Linked DNA regions of Heyndrickxia acidicola. The protein of the gene in region 1 interacts with the protein of each later gene in a pairwise test. Links are inferred from orthologs where the notes say so. Each region holds a gene or a part of one and is shown on either strand. Other genes may lie near its edges.

Region 1 (8,404 bases):
TTGGACAGCAAGGATATCATTAAGCAGGTAATGGAGAAGGACCAAACCATTCGAATTCTGGATAAATCTGGAAAGGAGCTTCTGTCTGTAAAAAGCAAGGATTCTTCCCCATTTTATATCCCATTTCAGCCTGTTTCAAAGAATACCACCGTTTTAATTAAAACCGATAAAGATGAGATTTATGTAGGACGTGGACCTATTCATACGAGGAAATTCAGCGGTTATGTAGAAGTGGTCTATCCTTTATATACCTACCACCGCCTCATGCGCAATTTATTAGTTGTCATGGCATTTTTTGGTGCCATCTCTCTTGTATTGAGCGGCCTTTTTGGATTTATCATGGCTAAAAATTTTTTAAAGCCTTTGCAGAAGCTTGCTTCTGCCATGCAAAGCATACGGAAAAAAGGGTTTCAAGCCAGAATGGAGCCAAACGGTTCAAACGATGAGCTGGGGGACTTAACGAATATCTTTAATGAAATGATGGATAAAATCGAACTGTCCTTTATCCAGCAGAAACAATTCGTTGAAGATGCATCACATGAATTGCGTACACCCGTTCAGATTATGGAAGGGCATTTGAACCTATTGAATCGATGGGGCAAAAATAATCCAGATATACTGGAAGAATCCTTATCCGCCTCCTTGCAGGAATTGGATCGTATGAAAAAACTTGTACAGGAGCTATTGGACTTATCGAGGGCAGAGCAGCCGAACCAGATTATAAGGGATCAAAATACTAATGCATTGCACAAATTGCAGCAAATCATAAAAAACTTTGAACTTATTCATGAAGATTTTATTTTTAATTTGCATTGTGATCCCAAAATGGATACGGATGTAAAAATAAATGAAAACCATTTTGAACAAATTATGATTATCGTTCTGGATAATGCCGTTAAATATTCAGATGATGTTCAGAAGGTTAATATAACGCTTAAAGAGGAAAATCAATTCCTTCATATTGATATTCAAGATTATGGAGTCGGTATTCCTAGTGTGGATTTACCTAATATTTTCCATCGTTTCTACAGGGTTGATAAAGCTAGAAGCAGGGAAAAAGGAGGGAATGGACTGGGCCTTGCCATTGCCAAGCAAATTATTGAGAGTTATTCAGGCAAGGTTTACGCTAGGAGCAAGGTAGGGGAAGGAACCACAATTACCTTTATATTGCCGAAAATACGATAAAGCCGATGATGAACAATCATCGGCTTTTTTGTGCATCTTAAAAGGTAAGTAAGTCAGGCCATGGCTGAAAAAAAGGGATTTTTGTGCTTTAAAGCAAAAAATGGGTCAGGCCCCTAAATATTGGTTTGTCTGTTATCGTCTTTCCGATACATCTACTTCTGTGTATTGCATATCTGTATTTTTAGGCATTTTGATTTCCAATATACCATCCCTAAATTGTGCAGTGGTACCTTTTTTCTTTACAAGGCACGGCAAAGTAATAATTTGCCGTTCACCCTGGGAAGGTATATTTTCAAGAATTGCCTGATTTGAAGTGTGGAAGATTCGAATCTGTTTTGCCCATTCTTCCTCTTTTAATGGAACACGGACAAAAATATCATCAAACGTTTCAAAAACAGCGGCTTGAATTGTTTGCTGCTGAACTCCTCTAGTGTCCTCCATTTGCTGTTCACCTTGAGGCTGCTGTTGAAACATGGACGAGGCATTTTTCATTAGACCATCCTGATTAAAAAGGCCCTGCCATTGATCAGGCATCACTTGGGAGAGCATGTTTTGCACATGTTTTTCAATATCTTGAGGTTTGATTTGACCCATCCAGTTGGATGATTCCTTATTAAACGGGAACATATTCCAAGGAAACATGTGAATCCTCCCTTCTTAATGCATATAAACATTTAAAATAGTGTTAGAAAATTCCGATTCAATAAATGCGCAATTTAGAATTGCCGCTATTAATCATTTCAGTATATGCTTCATGAAAACGGAGTGTTCAATTAGACCGGGCTATAGAAAGAAAAGAGCACAGTTGATAAGGGAAAGTAACAAATAACAGCATGTGGAATATCATAACGGTAAAGTTGTAAGACGGGAAAAGATGATATGATGAGAACGGCTCAGTTAAATTTCTTTGTTGAAATCAACAGGTTATTTTAACAAAGACCACCATCATAATAAAATCCGCACCATTACTCATGAAAATTTGTCCTTACTCCCATAACGAGAAGGTAATTATTATTAACAGAGGTCAGTTTGGCTTGATGTTTCAAACTCGCAGAAATGATTATTTTAGGGTAGCCATTAGAAAAAAGAGAAATTTATCAGCAAAAGATTTTGATTTTGCTGGAATAAGTAGTAAGATAAATATGGAAATTTTTAATGATCTAAGAAGGCAGAGAGTAAGCGGTTCATTTTTCGACTATTTTGTCCAAATATATTCTCATGGATGTGGAAATAAGGGAAATGAGCAGCTGTTCATTCATTTTTTAAAAAAATAAGTTTTACACCTTTAACTTATTACATTACAGTGATAAAATTGTCATTGTAAGCGTTATAGCTTATCCTTTTTATTATCATTACATAATTTTCTTTTCTGCAATCGCTAATCTTTTTTCGACAATTATATTGCAGAAAAATATTAAGGCTTAATGGCTGGAGGTTTTTCAAGATGAATCAACAAGCATCAAGAGGATTCTGGGACCGATTTTCAGGCCCCAACCTTGGGTATGTCATGGAGGTTTACGAAAATTATTTAAATAGTCCTGATAGTGTAGATCCTGAAATGAGGGCGCTTTTTGAACAATGGGGAGCACCAGTAGTTTCAAACTCGTCTGAATCGACACACGGGCAAGCAGATGTATCTTTCCAACTGCCTGCAAATCCAACGATGACCAGCAAAATTGTTGCTGCAGTCAAGCTGGCCGACAATATCCGTGCATACGGTCATTTAGCCGCGGATATTTATCCTTTGAATGATCGTGAAAAGGATACCAGGCGGATTGAATTAAGTGAATTTGACCTGACTGAAGATGATTTAAAACAAATATCTCCTTCCTTTATCTGTCCAGATGCACCTGCTGAAGTGACAAATGGATTGGATGCGATTAATTACTTGAAAGAAATCTATACAAAGAAGCTCGCGTTTGAATTCGACCATGTTCATAACATTGAAGAAAAACACTGGCTTCTTCGTACTGTTGAATCTGGAAAAGTAAGCCCTTCCTTTAACAAAGACCAGAAGCTGAAGATTTTAAAAAGGCTGGCACAAGTGGAAGGTTTTGAGAAGTTTGTCCACCGGACGTTTGTAGGGCAAAAACGTTTCTCCATTGAAGGTCTTGATACTCTCGTTCCTTTAATGGAAGAATTAGTGAGCTCTGCTGTGCAAGCGGGTACAAAAACAGTGAATATCGGCATGGCACACAGAGGACGTCTGAATGTGCTTGCACATATCCTGGAAAAACCTTATGAACTCATTTTTGCTGAATTCCAGCATGCACCAAATAAAGATTTGATTCCTTCAGAGGGTTCGATTGGCATTACGTATGGCTGGACAGGCGATGTAAAATACCACTTAGGTGCTGATAGGCGTTCAAATCAGGAAAGCACTTTGAATGCTAGAATCGTATTGGCTAATAATCCTAGTCATTTGGAGGTTGCCAGCCCTATTGTCGAAGGTTATACTCGCGCTGCCCAGGATGATCGTACAAAAGCTGGTTACCCTGAACAGGATACAGAAAAGGCTTTTTCAATCAGTGTGCATGGAGATGCTGCTTTTCCTGGAGAGGGAGTAGTCGCTGAAACCCTTAACCTTGATCAGTTGGAAGGCTATAGCACTGGTGGTTCTGTTCATATCATTTCCAATAATATGATTGGATTTACTACAGAAAGCTATGATTCACGATCTACCAAATATGCTTCTGATACGGCAAAAGGATTTGAAATTCCAATAGTTCATGTAAACGCGGATGATCCCGAGGCTTGTATATCAGCTGCCATGTTTGCCTATGAGTACCGTAAGAGATTTAATAAGCATTTTATGATTGACTTAATAGGTTACCGCCGTTTTGGCCATAACGAAACAGATGAACCGATGACGACAAATCCAACCATGTATAACCGTATTCATAAGCATTTAACGGTTAAATCTCTCTATGCTGAGAAACTGATCAGCGAGGGAGTTATAAGCCAGGATGTGTTGAAACAGATTGACCAGGATATTGTCGATTCATTGCAAAAAGCGTATGATTTGGTACCTGGTAAGGAAGAAGATCCAGATATCACCATGAATCCTCCAGAATATGTCGTGAATGGCTTCCCTGAAATGAAAACATCCATTTCGGAAGAAGAATTGCGTCAGTTAAATTCAGAATTGGTCAATTGGCCAGAGGACTTTAATGTATTTAAAAAGTTGGGAAGAATCTTAAAACGCAGAGAAAACATCTTTAACGGAGAAATGAAGATTGAATGGGCACACGCAGAAGCACTAGCTTTTGGAGCTATTCTGCAGAGCGGCACCCCAATCCGTTTTACAGGACAGGATACGCAGCGTGGAACTTTTGCTCAGCGCAACCTCGTTCTTCATGATGAGAAAACAGGGGAAGAATATATTCCGCTACATCATATTAAAGATGCATGTGCTTCTTTTGCCATTTATAACAGTCCATTGACTGAGACTGCAGTTGTAGGTTTTGAGTATGGATACAATGTTTTTTCGCCTGAAACATTGGTCCTTTGGGAAGCGCAATTCGGAGACTTTGCCAACGTGGCTCAAGTAATGTTCGATCAGTTCATTTCTGCCGGCCGTGCAAAATGGGGGCAAAAATCAGGTCTTGTTATGCTGCTTCCACACGGATACGAAGGACAGGGACCAGAACATTCAAGTGCAAGGCTGGAAAGGTTCCTACAATTATCTGCTGAAAACAACTGGACAGTTGCAAATGTTTCAACTGCAGGACAGTATTTCCATATCCTGCGCAGGCAGGCTTCCATGCTTAAGGAAGAAGGAATTCGTCCGCTCGTAATCATGACACCAAAAAGCCTTCTGCGCCATCGCTTAGCATCTGTTGAACCAGAAGCCTTAACAGAAGGAAAATTCTTGCCGGTGGTTGAAGAATCGGGCTTAGGCTTGAAGAAGAATAAGGTAGAGAAAATTGTCCTTTGCAGTGGAAAGGTAGCCATTGATCTTGAAGAAAAAATTCAAGATCAAAAAGCTGAATTGGATTGGCTTCATGTATTAAGGGTAGAAGAATTATATCCATTCCCAGAGGAAGAAATTAAAGGCATTCTTTCACAATATCCAAACCTCAAGGAGCTTGTTTGGATGCAGGAAGAACCGCAAAATATGGGTGCTTGGACATTTGTGGATCCTTATCTTCGTGATATGGCTCCATCAGGTGTGACCCTCAATTATGCCGGACGTCCAAGAAGATCAAGCCCTTCTGTAGGAGATCCGCTTGTCCATAAGAAAGAGCAAGCTAAACTGTTGAATGATGCATTGGCGAGGTAACACTCATTGTAAAATAAATTGATAAATATAAAGGCTTTTGAATTAAGGGAGGATATCATCGTGGCTCAAATAAAAGTGCCTGAACTAGCAGAATCTATTACAGAAGGTACCATTGCTCAATGGTTAAAACAACCAGGCGATCAAGTCGAAAAAGGGGAATACATTGTCGAGCTAGAAACCGACAAGGTAAATGTTGAAGTGATTTCTGAAGAAGCAGGGGTAGTGCAAGAGCTTAAGTTTGAAGAAGGCGATACTGTTCAGGTAGGAGATGTAATTGCTGTTGTTTCCGAGGGGGGAGCTGCACCAGCACCTGTGGCTCAGGAGCCAAAATCGGAAGAACCAAAACAAGAAAGCCGGCCTGTGGAAGTGAAACAGGATGCTAAGTTTGACAAGGAAGAAATAGCTCCCGAAACAGACAAAAAGAATCGTCCGGTTGCTTCTCCGGCAGCACGCAAGCTTGCTAGAGAAAAAGGCATTGATTTAGGACAAGTTCCAACTATAGATCCTTTAGGCCGTGTAAGAAAACAAGATGTAGATGCTTATCAAAATCAGCCAAAACAAGAATCCAAATCTGCTGGCCAGTCAAAAGCTCCAGTTGCGGCTTCAGTGGAAGATGGTAAGCCTGTTGAACGTATCCGCATGTCTCGCAGACGCCAAACAATTGCAAAGCGTTTAGTTGAAGTGCAGCACAATACAGCGATGCTGACAACATTTAATGAAATTGATATGACCAACGTTATGGCTCTGCGTAAACGCAAAAAAGATAAATTCTACGAAGATCATGATGTTCGGTTAGGATTTATGTCCTTCTTTACAAAAGCAGTCGTAGCTGCATTGAAGAAGTATCCTTATGTAAACTCAGAAATTCAGGATAACGAATTAATCCTTAAAAAGTATTATGATATCGGTGTTGCTGTCTCAACTGAGGAAGGATTAATCGTACCAGTTGTCCGTGATTGCGATCGCAAAAATTTCGCTGAAATTGAAGGTGAAATCGGAGAACTTGCTAAGAAAGCACGTGATAATAAACTGGCTTTGAGCGATCTTCAAGGCGGAACTTTCACGATCACGAACGGTGGAGTATTTGGATCATTATTTTCTACTCCAATCATAAATGGCACGCAAGTAGGAATTTTAGGTATGCATACCATTCAAACACGTCCTGTTGCAATAGATGCAGAGCGTATGGAAAATCGCCCAATGATGTATGTTGCCTTGTCCTATGACCACCGAGTGATTGATGGAAAAGATGCTGTTGGTTTCTTAGTCACGGTTAAAAAGCTACTTGAAAATCCAGAAGATCTATTGTTGGAATCTTAAGGATTAGAAAGATAAAAGCAGTTTCTGGTTTCAGAGACTGCTTTTTTCCTGCCTTTTACATAAGGGAAAGAATTCTTCCCTTTGATCTATGAGCAAGACTGCTAACTTCAAAAAAAAACGTGTACTTTTGGAAGTACACGTTTTTTCTATTTACTTTAATTCAACTCATCATCGAATAACAATAGGATTTAAACCGCGCTTCCGAATTTCAGATTTTAACACTTCAATCCACTCATGATCTTGACCTTTATTTTTCGCGTCTCGATAGGCTGCTACCAACATTTCATTACTCATAATTTTCATGTTACAACCTCCTAGTGGAATTAATATTTTCTATATTTTTAAATAATAATACATTGTTTATTGAAAAAAGAAAAGGGTTTTTTGCAAAAAAATCAAAAAAATATTAATATTGTCGAAAAAAATAGAAAAAACGTAATGAAATTGTATTTGAATATTCGGAAATATATGTTAACTTAATTCTAGGGTATGCTGTTGTTTGAGACAGTGAGTAATGTTGAAAAGGAGATTTACATATGCCGGTACTATTAAATAAAACAATTGGGCAGCTTCTGGAGGAGAGGGCTGAACAACACGGTGATCGCGAAGCGGTAGTTTATGCAGATCGGAATCTTAGATGGAGCTATAAAGAATTCAATCAAATTTGCCGTACGGTGGCAAAAGGGTTAATGGGATTAGGGATAAAAAAAGGTGAGCATATTGCAATATGGTCTTCAAATAAACCCGAATGGCTCGAATGCCAATTCGGAACAGGCAAGATGGGAGCTGTTTTAGTCACAGTTAATACGGATTACCGTACAGCTGAATTAGAGTACCTCCTACGGCAATCTGATGCGACTACCATTATATTAATGGAGCAGTTTCGGAACGTGTCATATATTGAAATGCTCTATGAAATTTGTCCGGAAATAAGGACAAGTAAACCAGGGGAATTATCGTCTGAGAGACTGCCTTTATTAAAAAATATCATTATACTTGGTGAGCATGCATATCCAGGAACATATTGCTGGAACGATATTATTCATCTTGGTCAATTAGTAGAAGATAGCGAGCTGGATAAAAGACTTAATGACTTAAAACCTGAAGATGTGATCAATATGCAATATACCTCCGGAACCACAGGATTTCCTAAAGGAGTCATGCTCACTCATTATAACATTGTAAACAACGGCTTTAACATAGCAGAGTGCATGAAGTTAACGGAAATCGACCGACTTTGTATACCGGTCCCATTTTTCCACTGTTTTGGCTGTGTTCTCGGAACGATGGCCTGTGTATCTGTCGGAGCTGCCATGGTACCTATTCAAGAGTTCAGCCCTAAAGAAGTGCTGCAGGTGATACAGGATGAAAAATGTACAGCATTGCACGGTGTTCCTACTATGTTTATTGCAGAGCTTAATCTGCCAGATTTTAATAGCTATAATCTTTCTTCCCTCAGAACGGGCATAATGGCAGGTTCTAATTGTCCAATAGAAGTAATGAAAGATGTAATGAATAAAATGGGGGCAAATGAAATAACTATTGTATATGGTCAAACGGAATCTTCTCCCGGCATTACCCAAACACGGACGGATGATTCTATTGAAATAAAAGTGG
Region 2 (4,884 bases), 2.3 Mb from region 1 along the record:
CACTGGAGGAGGCATTCAAGGGTATTCCACAGATCGAACTTGTAATACCACCGCTTTATTTGTGCACCGACAATGCAGCGATGATTGGGGCAGCGGGAAGTATTCTTTATGAAATGGGTAAGAGAAGTGAGTTAACTTTAAATGCTTATCCGGGTTTGGATATTGAAAATTTTTAATATGAAAACGGGAAAAAAGCCAAGCTCTTGAAGAAGGCTTTTTTTTTGACTCTGTTAAAGATAAGAACCGTTATTTATTGATTGGTGCAGCTGGCTTGAGGGCCCCTGCTTAGAAAAGAGGTCTAGGAGAGACCCCGCAGGAGCATGTGGACACAGTTGCTCCCCTGCCATCCGCAGAAAGCGAGTGCCTGCCGCGGTAATCAACAGACAAAATGGGCATGGTCTAAAAATAAAAAAAGGTTATCCACATTTTTTTAAAATATTCAGAGGTTTAAGTAAAAAACATTGAACGAACACCTGTTGTTGTGCACAGTCTGTGCATAAGTTGTGAATAAGTGGTTTTAAACTGTGTAAAAAGCCTCATATTCATTGAAAAAGAGTTGTGGATAATGTGTATAAGATTGTTGATATCTGTGTGAACTGTGGAAAACTTGTAAAGAAAGCGAAGATATAACGCTGCTATTGTGGATAATATTGTGGAAAATTAATTTTTCGATTAAAAAAAGAACAAGGTCTGCTTAGGATATTGGCAAACCTTGTTCCTTTCTTTCCTGTAACCTTTCAGCTGTGCTGAAAGGCGTGTGAAACAACCGTTTCACACGAATGGGCTAAAAAAAAGGTCCTCTAACAAAGCCTTGTGAATAGCCTAATTTATTTCTTCCAAAGCTGACCACTCGTCCATTAAATCCTCAATCTGTTTTTTTGCGGCTTCAATATTATTATTGATAACCAGGACCTTTTCATGGTTTTGGTAAACCTCTGAATCATATAGAAGACCTTCGTTTTCTGCTTTTATTTCTTCAAGCCTTTCAATTTCCGCTTCTATTTCCTCAAGGCGCCTCTTTCGCTGTCTTTCCAGTTTTTTTGCTTCTTTATCTAACTGATAGGATTGCTTAGCCTGGGACTGGGAAGGCTTTTGTTCTTGTGTATTGTTTTCAAGCTTCTCCAGTTCAATCATTTCAAGCTTTTTATTCACATAATAATCATAGTCGCCCAGAAACTCCTGTGTACCATCTCCTGAAAGTTCAATCACCTTGGTTGCAAGTCTATTAATAAAATACCGGTCATGAGAAACAAACAAAATAGTACCAGGGTAATCGATTAGTGCATTCTCGAGCACTTCTTTACTGTCTAAATCTAAGTGGTTAGTCGGTTCATCCAAAATAAGAAAATTTGCCTTTTGCATCATTAATTTTGATAGGGCAAGGCGTGCCTTTTCTCCACCGCTCAAGGAGGAAACAATCTTCAAAACATCATCCCCGGAAAAAAGAAAATTGCCAAGTACTGTCCTGACTTCTTTTTCATCCTTTAAAGGATAGTCATCCCATAATTCCTGAAGTACTGTTTTATTGGAGGAAAGCTTGGCCTGTTCCTGGTCGTAATACCCTATAGATACATTTGAACCATACTGGATGGATCCGTGAAGAAGTGGCAGTGATTTAATAATCGTTTTTAACAAAGTGGATTTCCCAATTCCATTTGGACCTACAAGTGCAATACTGTCCCCTTTTTTAACGGAGATATCGATTTGTGTTGAGACAGGGTTATGATCGTAGCCAACTGCCCCATCGACTATACTAAGAACATCATTCCCGCTTTGTTTTTCAATACTAAACATAAAATTCGCGGACTTCTCATCACCAAGAGGGCGATCCATCAACTGCATACGCTCCAGCTGCTTTCTCCGGCTTTGAGCTCTTTTGGTAGTGGAAGCTCTAGCAAGATTCTTTTGGATGAAATCCTGCAGCTTTGCGACTTCCTCCTGCTGCTTTTCATAAAGCTTAAAATCCCGTTCATATTGTTCCGCTTTTTGATCCAGGTATTGGCTGTAATTTCCCTTGAATTTTTGAATGGAATGCCTGGAAAGCTCATAAACTTGATTGACAACCTTGTCCAAAAAGTAGCGGTCATGTGAAACGATTAAGATGGCGCCTTGATATCCTTGCAAATATTGTTCAAGCCATGATAACGTATCAATATCCAAATGGTTGGTAGGCTCATCCAGGATTAATATATCTGGCTTCGTTAAAAGCAGTTTGGCAAGTGCAAGCCTTGTTTTCTGGCCACCGCTTAGGGTGGAAATGAATGTGCTGTAATCATATTGGTGAAAGCGGAGCCCATGTAGGACCGAACGGATATCTGCTTCATACTGATAACCACCAAGATCCTTGAACGTAACCTGCAAATGGTCATATTCTTTTAAAAGCCTTTCATAACGCTCATTATTTTCATATATATTGGGATCAGCCATTTGCTGTTCAAGAAGGCGCAGCTCTGCCTCCATTTTTCGGAGATCTTCAAAAACAGTAAGCATTTCTTCCCATATAGATAAACTGGATTCCAATCCAGTGTTTTGCGCCAGGTAGCCCATTGTTACTTCTTTCGGCTTCATTATATCGCCGCTGTCATAGGACATCTGTCCAGAGATCATTTTAAGAAGTGTTGATTTTCCTGCACCATTTCGACCTACAAGCGCAATTCTGTCTCTATGTTGAACTTCAAGTTTTATATTCGATAAAATAAGTTCAGCTCCAAAATATTTAGAGAGCTGTTGAACCTGCAATAGTATCATAATTTTCACCTCTGTCATTACTGCTAGTTTACCTTATTTAAAGGCCTATCGGCAATAAGGGCGCATCAGGCAGGAAATAGGTTTGATCCTTCTTTAGAGCGGTGACAGGCAAAATAAAAAAGTGTATGATTGAACGAAAGAGGTGGTTGGTAATGACGAATTTAACTCACTTTAATGAGCAGGGAAGAGCTAAAATGGTCGATGTAAGCCGAAAGCCTGACACAGTGCGCACGGCAATGGCAGAGTCGAGTATTGAAGTGAATCAAGAGATTTATGAGCATATCATTGAAAATAAAATAAAAAAGGGAGATGTGCTGGCTGTTGCCCAGGTAGCAGGTATAATGGCAGCAAAAAAAACATGGGAGATCATCCCGATGTGTCATCCTATCCCTTTAAATGGCATAGATATAGAGTTCACCTGGAAATCACTTGAAGATAATCGCTTTGTTTTAAAGATCATTACCAAGGTGAAAACAAAAGGGGCTACTGGTGTTGAAATGGAGGCATTAACAGCGGCTTCCACAACAGCTCTAACGGTATATGATATGTGTAAAGCTGTGGATAAGGGGATGGTTATTGGACCAACCTTTTTAGTTGAAAAAACAGGCGGTGTCTCTAGTCCTGATTATAAGAAAGCATAGAAAAGGATTAGTAAAAGAGACCCAACTGGGAGGAAAACAAATGAATGAAGAGACGATGAAAATACCTCAAGCAACAGCCAAAAGATTGCCTCTATATTATCGTTTCCTTAAGAATCTTTCAGTTTCAGGAAAGCAGAGGGTATCGTCAGCTGAATTAAGCGAAGCGGTAAAAGTGGATTCTGCAACCATACGGAGAGATTTTTCCTATTTTGGTGCTTTAGGAAAAAAAGGATACGGATATAATGTGAATTATTTACTATCGTTTTTCCGAAAAACGCTTGATCAGGATGAAACGACAAAAGTGGCACTCATTGGTGTGGGAAACTTAGGAACAGCATTTCTGAACTATAATTTTTCTAAAAACAACAATACGAAAATAGAATTGGCCTTCGATGTGGATCCTGATAAAATCGGCACCAATATTTGTGAAGTTCCTATTTTCCATATGAGTGAGCTTCAGGAACGTTTAAAGAAAGAAAAAATTTCGATTGTTATTATGACGGTACCAGCAGACTCTGCCCAAAAGGTAACGGATCAGTTAACTGAAACAGACATCAGAGGTATATTAAATTTTACTCCTGCAAGACTGAATGTACCGGGGAAGATAAGGGTCCATCATATTGACCTTTCAGTGGAACTGCAATCGTTTGTCTACTTCTTAAAGCATTATCCTAATGATTTTGAAGTAACACAGGAAAGTTGAAGATAAAATAGCCAAAATTCTCATAATTCGATATTATGGAGATGGGGGGTGGGGCAATGAGACCAGCAAATATGGTAGCATTGTATTCATTGTGATAATGCCTGTTTTTATTTATGGTGCAGGAAGGCTATTTAAGAAAGGGAGAGCTTTTGAAAAAGATTTAAGCGTATTCAAAAGTGAGCTAATGGAATCTTTAAAGGCATATCAAAAAGATCATTTCATTCAAGGCAATGTCAAGAAACGATAGGGTGAATCAGTTATGAACCAGAAAAACATGACATTCATTGAACATATGGAAGAGTTTCGTAAAAGGCTTTTCGTTATTGTTATTTTTTTCTTGATTGCTTTAGTAGGAAGCTTGTTTATCGCACAGCCTCTTATAAGAATCCTGCAGCATACCCAGGATGCAAGATCGCTTACCCTGAATGCCTTTCGGCTGACCGATCCATTTATGATATATATGGAAATGGCTTTTCTAGTCGCATTGATTATCATTATTCCCATTATTCTCTATCAGTTATGGGCGTTTGTCAGCCCTGGCCTCTTGGAAAAAGAACGAAAAGCAACGCTCGCCTATATTCCAGCTGCTATCTTTTTATTTTTAGCGGGACTGGCTTTTTCCTATTTTGTGCTGTTTCCACTTGTTTTGCGATTTATGTTGAAGCTGTCCCGCCAAATGGGCATTCATGCTGTCATTGGAATCAATGAATATTTCCAATTCCTATTCCATATTACACTGCCCTTCGGCTTTTTATTTCAAATGCCTGTGGTTATGCTGTTTTTGACAAGATT

What was found. The genes of interacting proteins can lie anywhere in the genome.
Region 2: the proteins of A5N88_RS03705 (region 1) and A5N88_RS14230 interact in binary tests that used the Escherichia coli proteins (3 or more experiments, as listed by UniProt). The link is inferred for Heyndrickxia acidicola from one-to-one orthologs.

What each region holds. Positions count from the first base shown.
Region 1 is NZ_KV440953.1:791,409-799,812, forward strand. The notes cover bases 2,299-5,667. They hold A5N88_RS03705 (2-oxoglutarate dehydrogenase E1 component), read left to right. Parts: upstream 2,299-2,629; coding sequence 2,630-5,467; downstream 5,468-5,667. Other genes in these bases: odhB (2-oxoglutarate dehydrogenase complex dihydrolipoyllysine-residue succinyltransferase), read left to right, coding at 5,528-5,667. In the rest of the region: A5N88_RS03690 (HAMP domain-containing histidine kinase), read left to right, coding at 1-1,185; A5N88_RS03695 (Hsp20/alpha crystallin family protein), read right to left, coding at 1,318-1,827; more of odhB, read left to right, coding at 5,668-6,787; sporulation histidine kinase inhibitor Sda, read right to left, coding at 6,956-7,090; A5N88_RS03720 (AMP-binding protein), read left to right, coding at 7,324-8,404. UniProt on the Escherichia coli protein: E1 component of the 2-oxoglutarate dehydrogenase (OGDH) complex which catalyzes the decarboxylation of 2-oxoglutarate, the first step in the conversion of 2-oxoglutarate to succinyl-CoA and CO(2).
Region 2 is NZ_KV440953.1:3,051,593-3,056,476, reverse strand. The notes cover bases 286-3,268. They hold A5N88_RS14230 (ABC-F family ATP-binding cassette domain-containing protein), read right to left. Parts: upstream 2,749-3,268; coding sequence 823-2,748; downstream 286-822. Other genes in these bases: moaC (cyclic pyranopterin monophosphate synthase MoaC), read left to right, coding at 2,901-3,268. Also shown: more of moaC, read left to right, coding at 3,269-3,389; A5N88_RS14220 (redox-sensing transcriptional repressor Rex), read left to right, coding at 3,430-4,092; twin-arginine translocase subunit TatC, read left to right, coding at 4,352-4,884. UniProt on the Escherichia coli protein: Genetic data indicate it may be involved in ribosome assembly or function.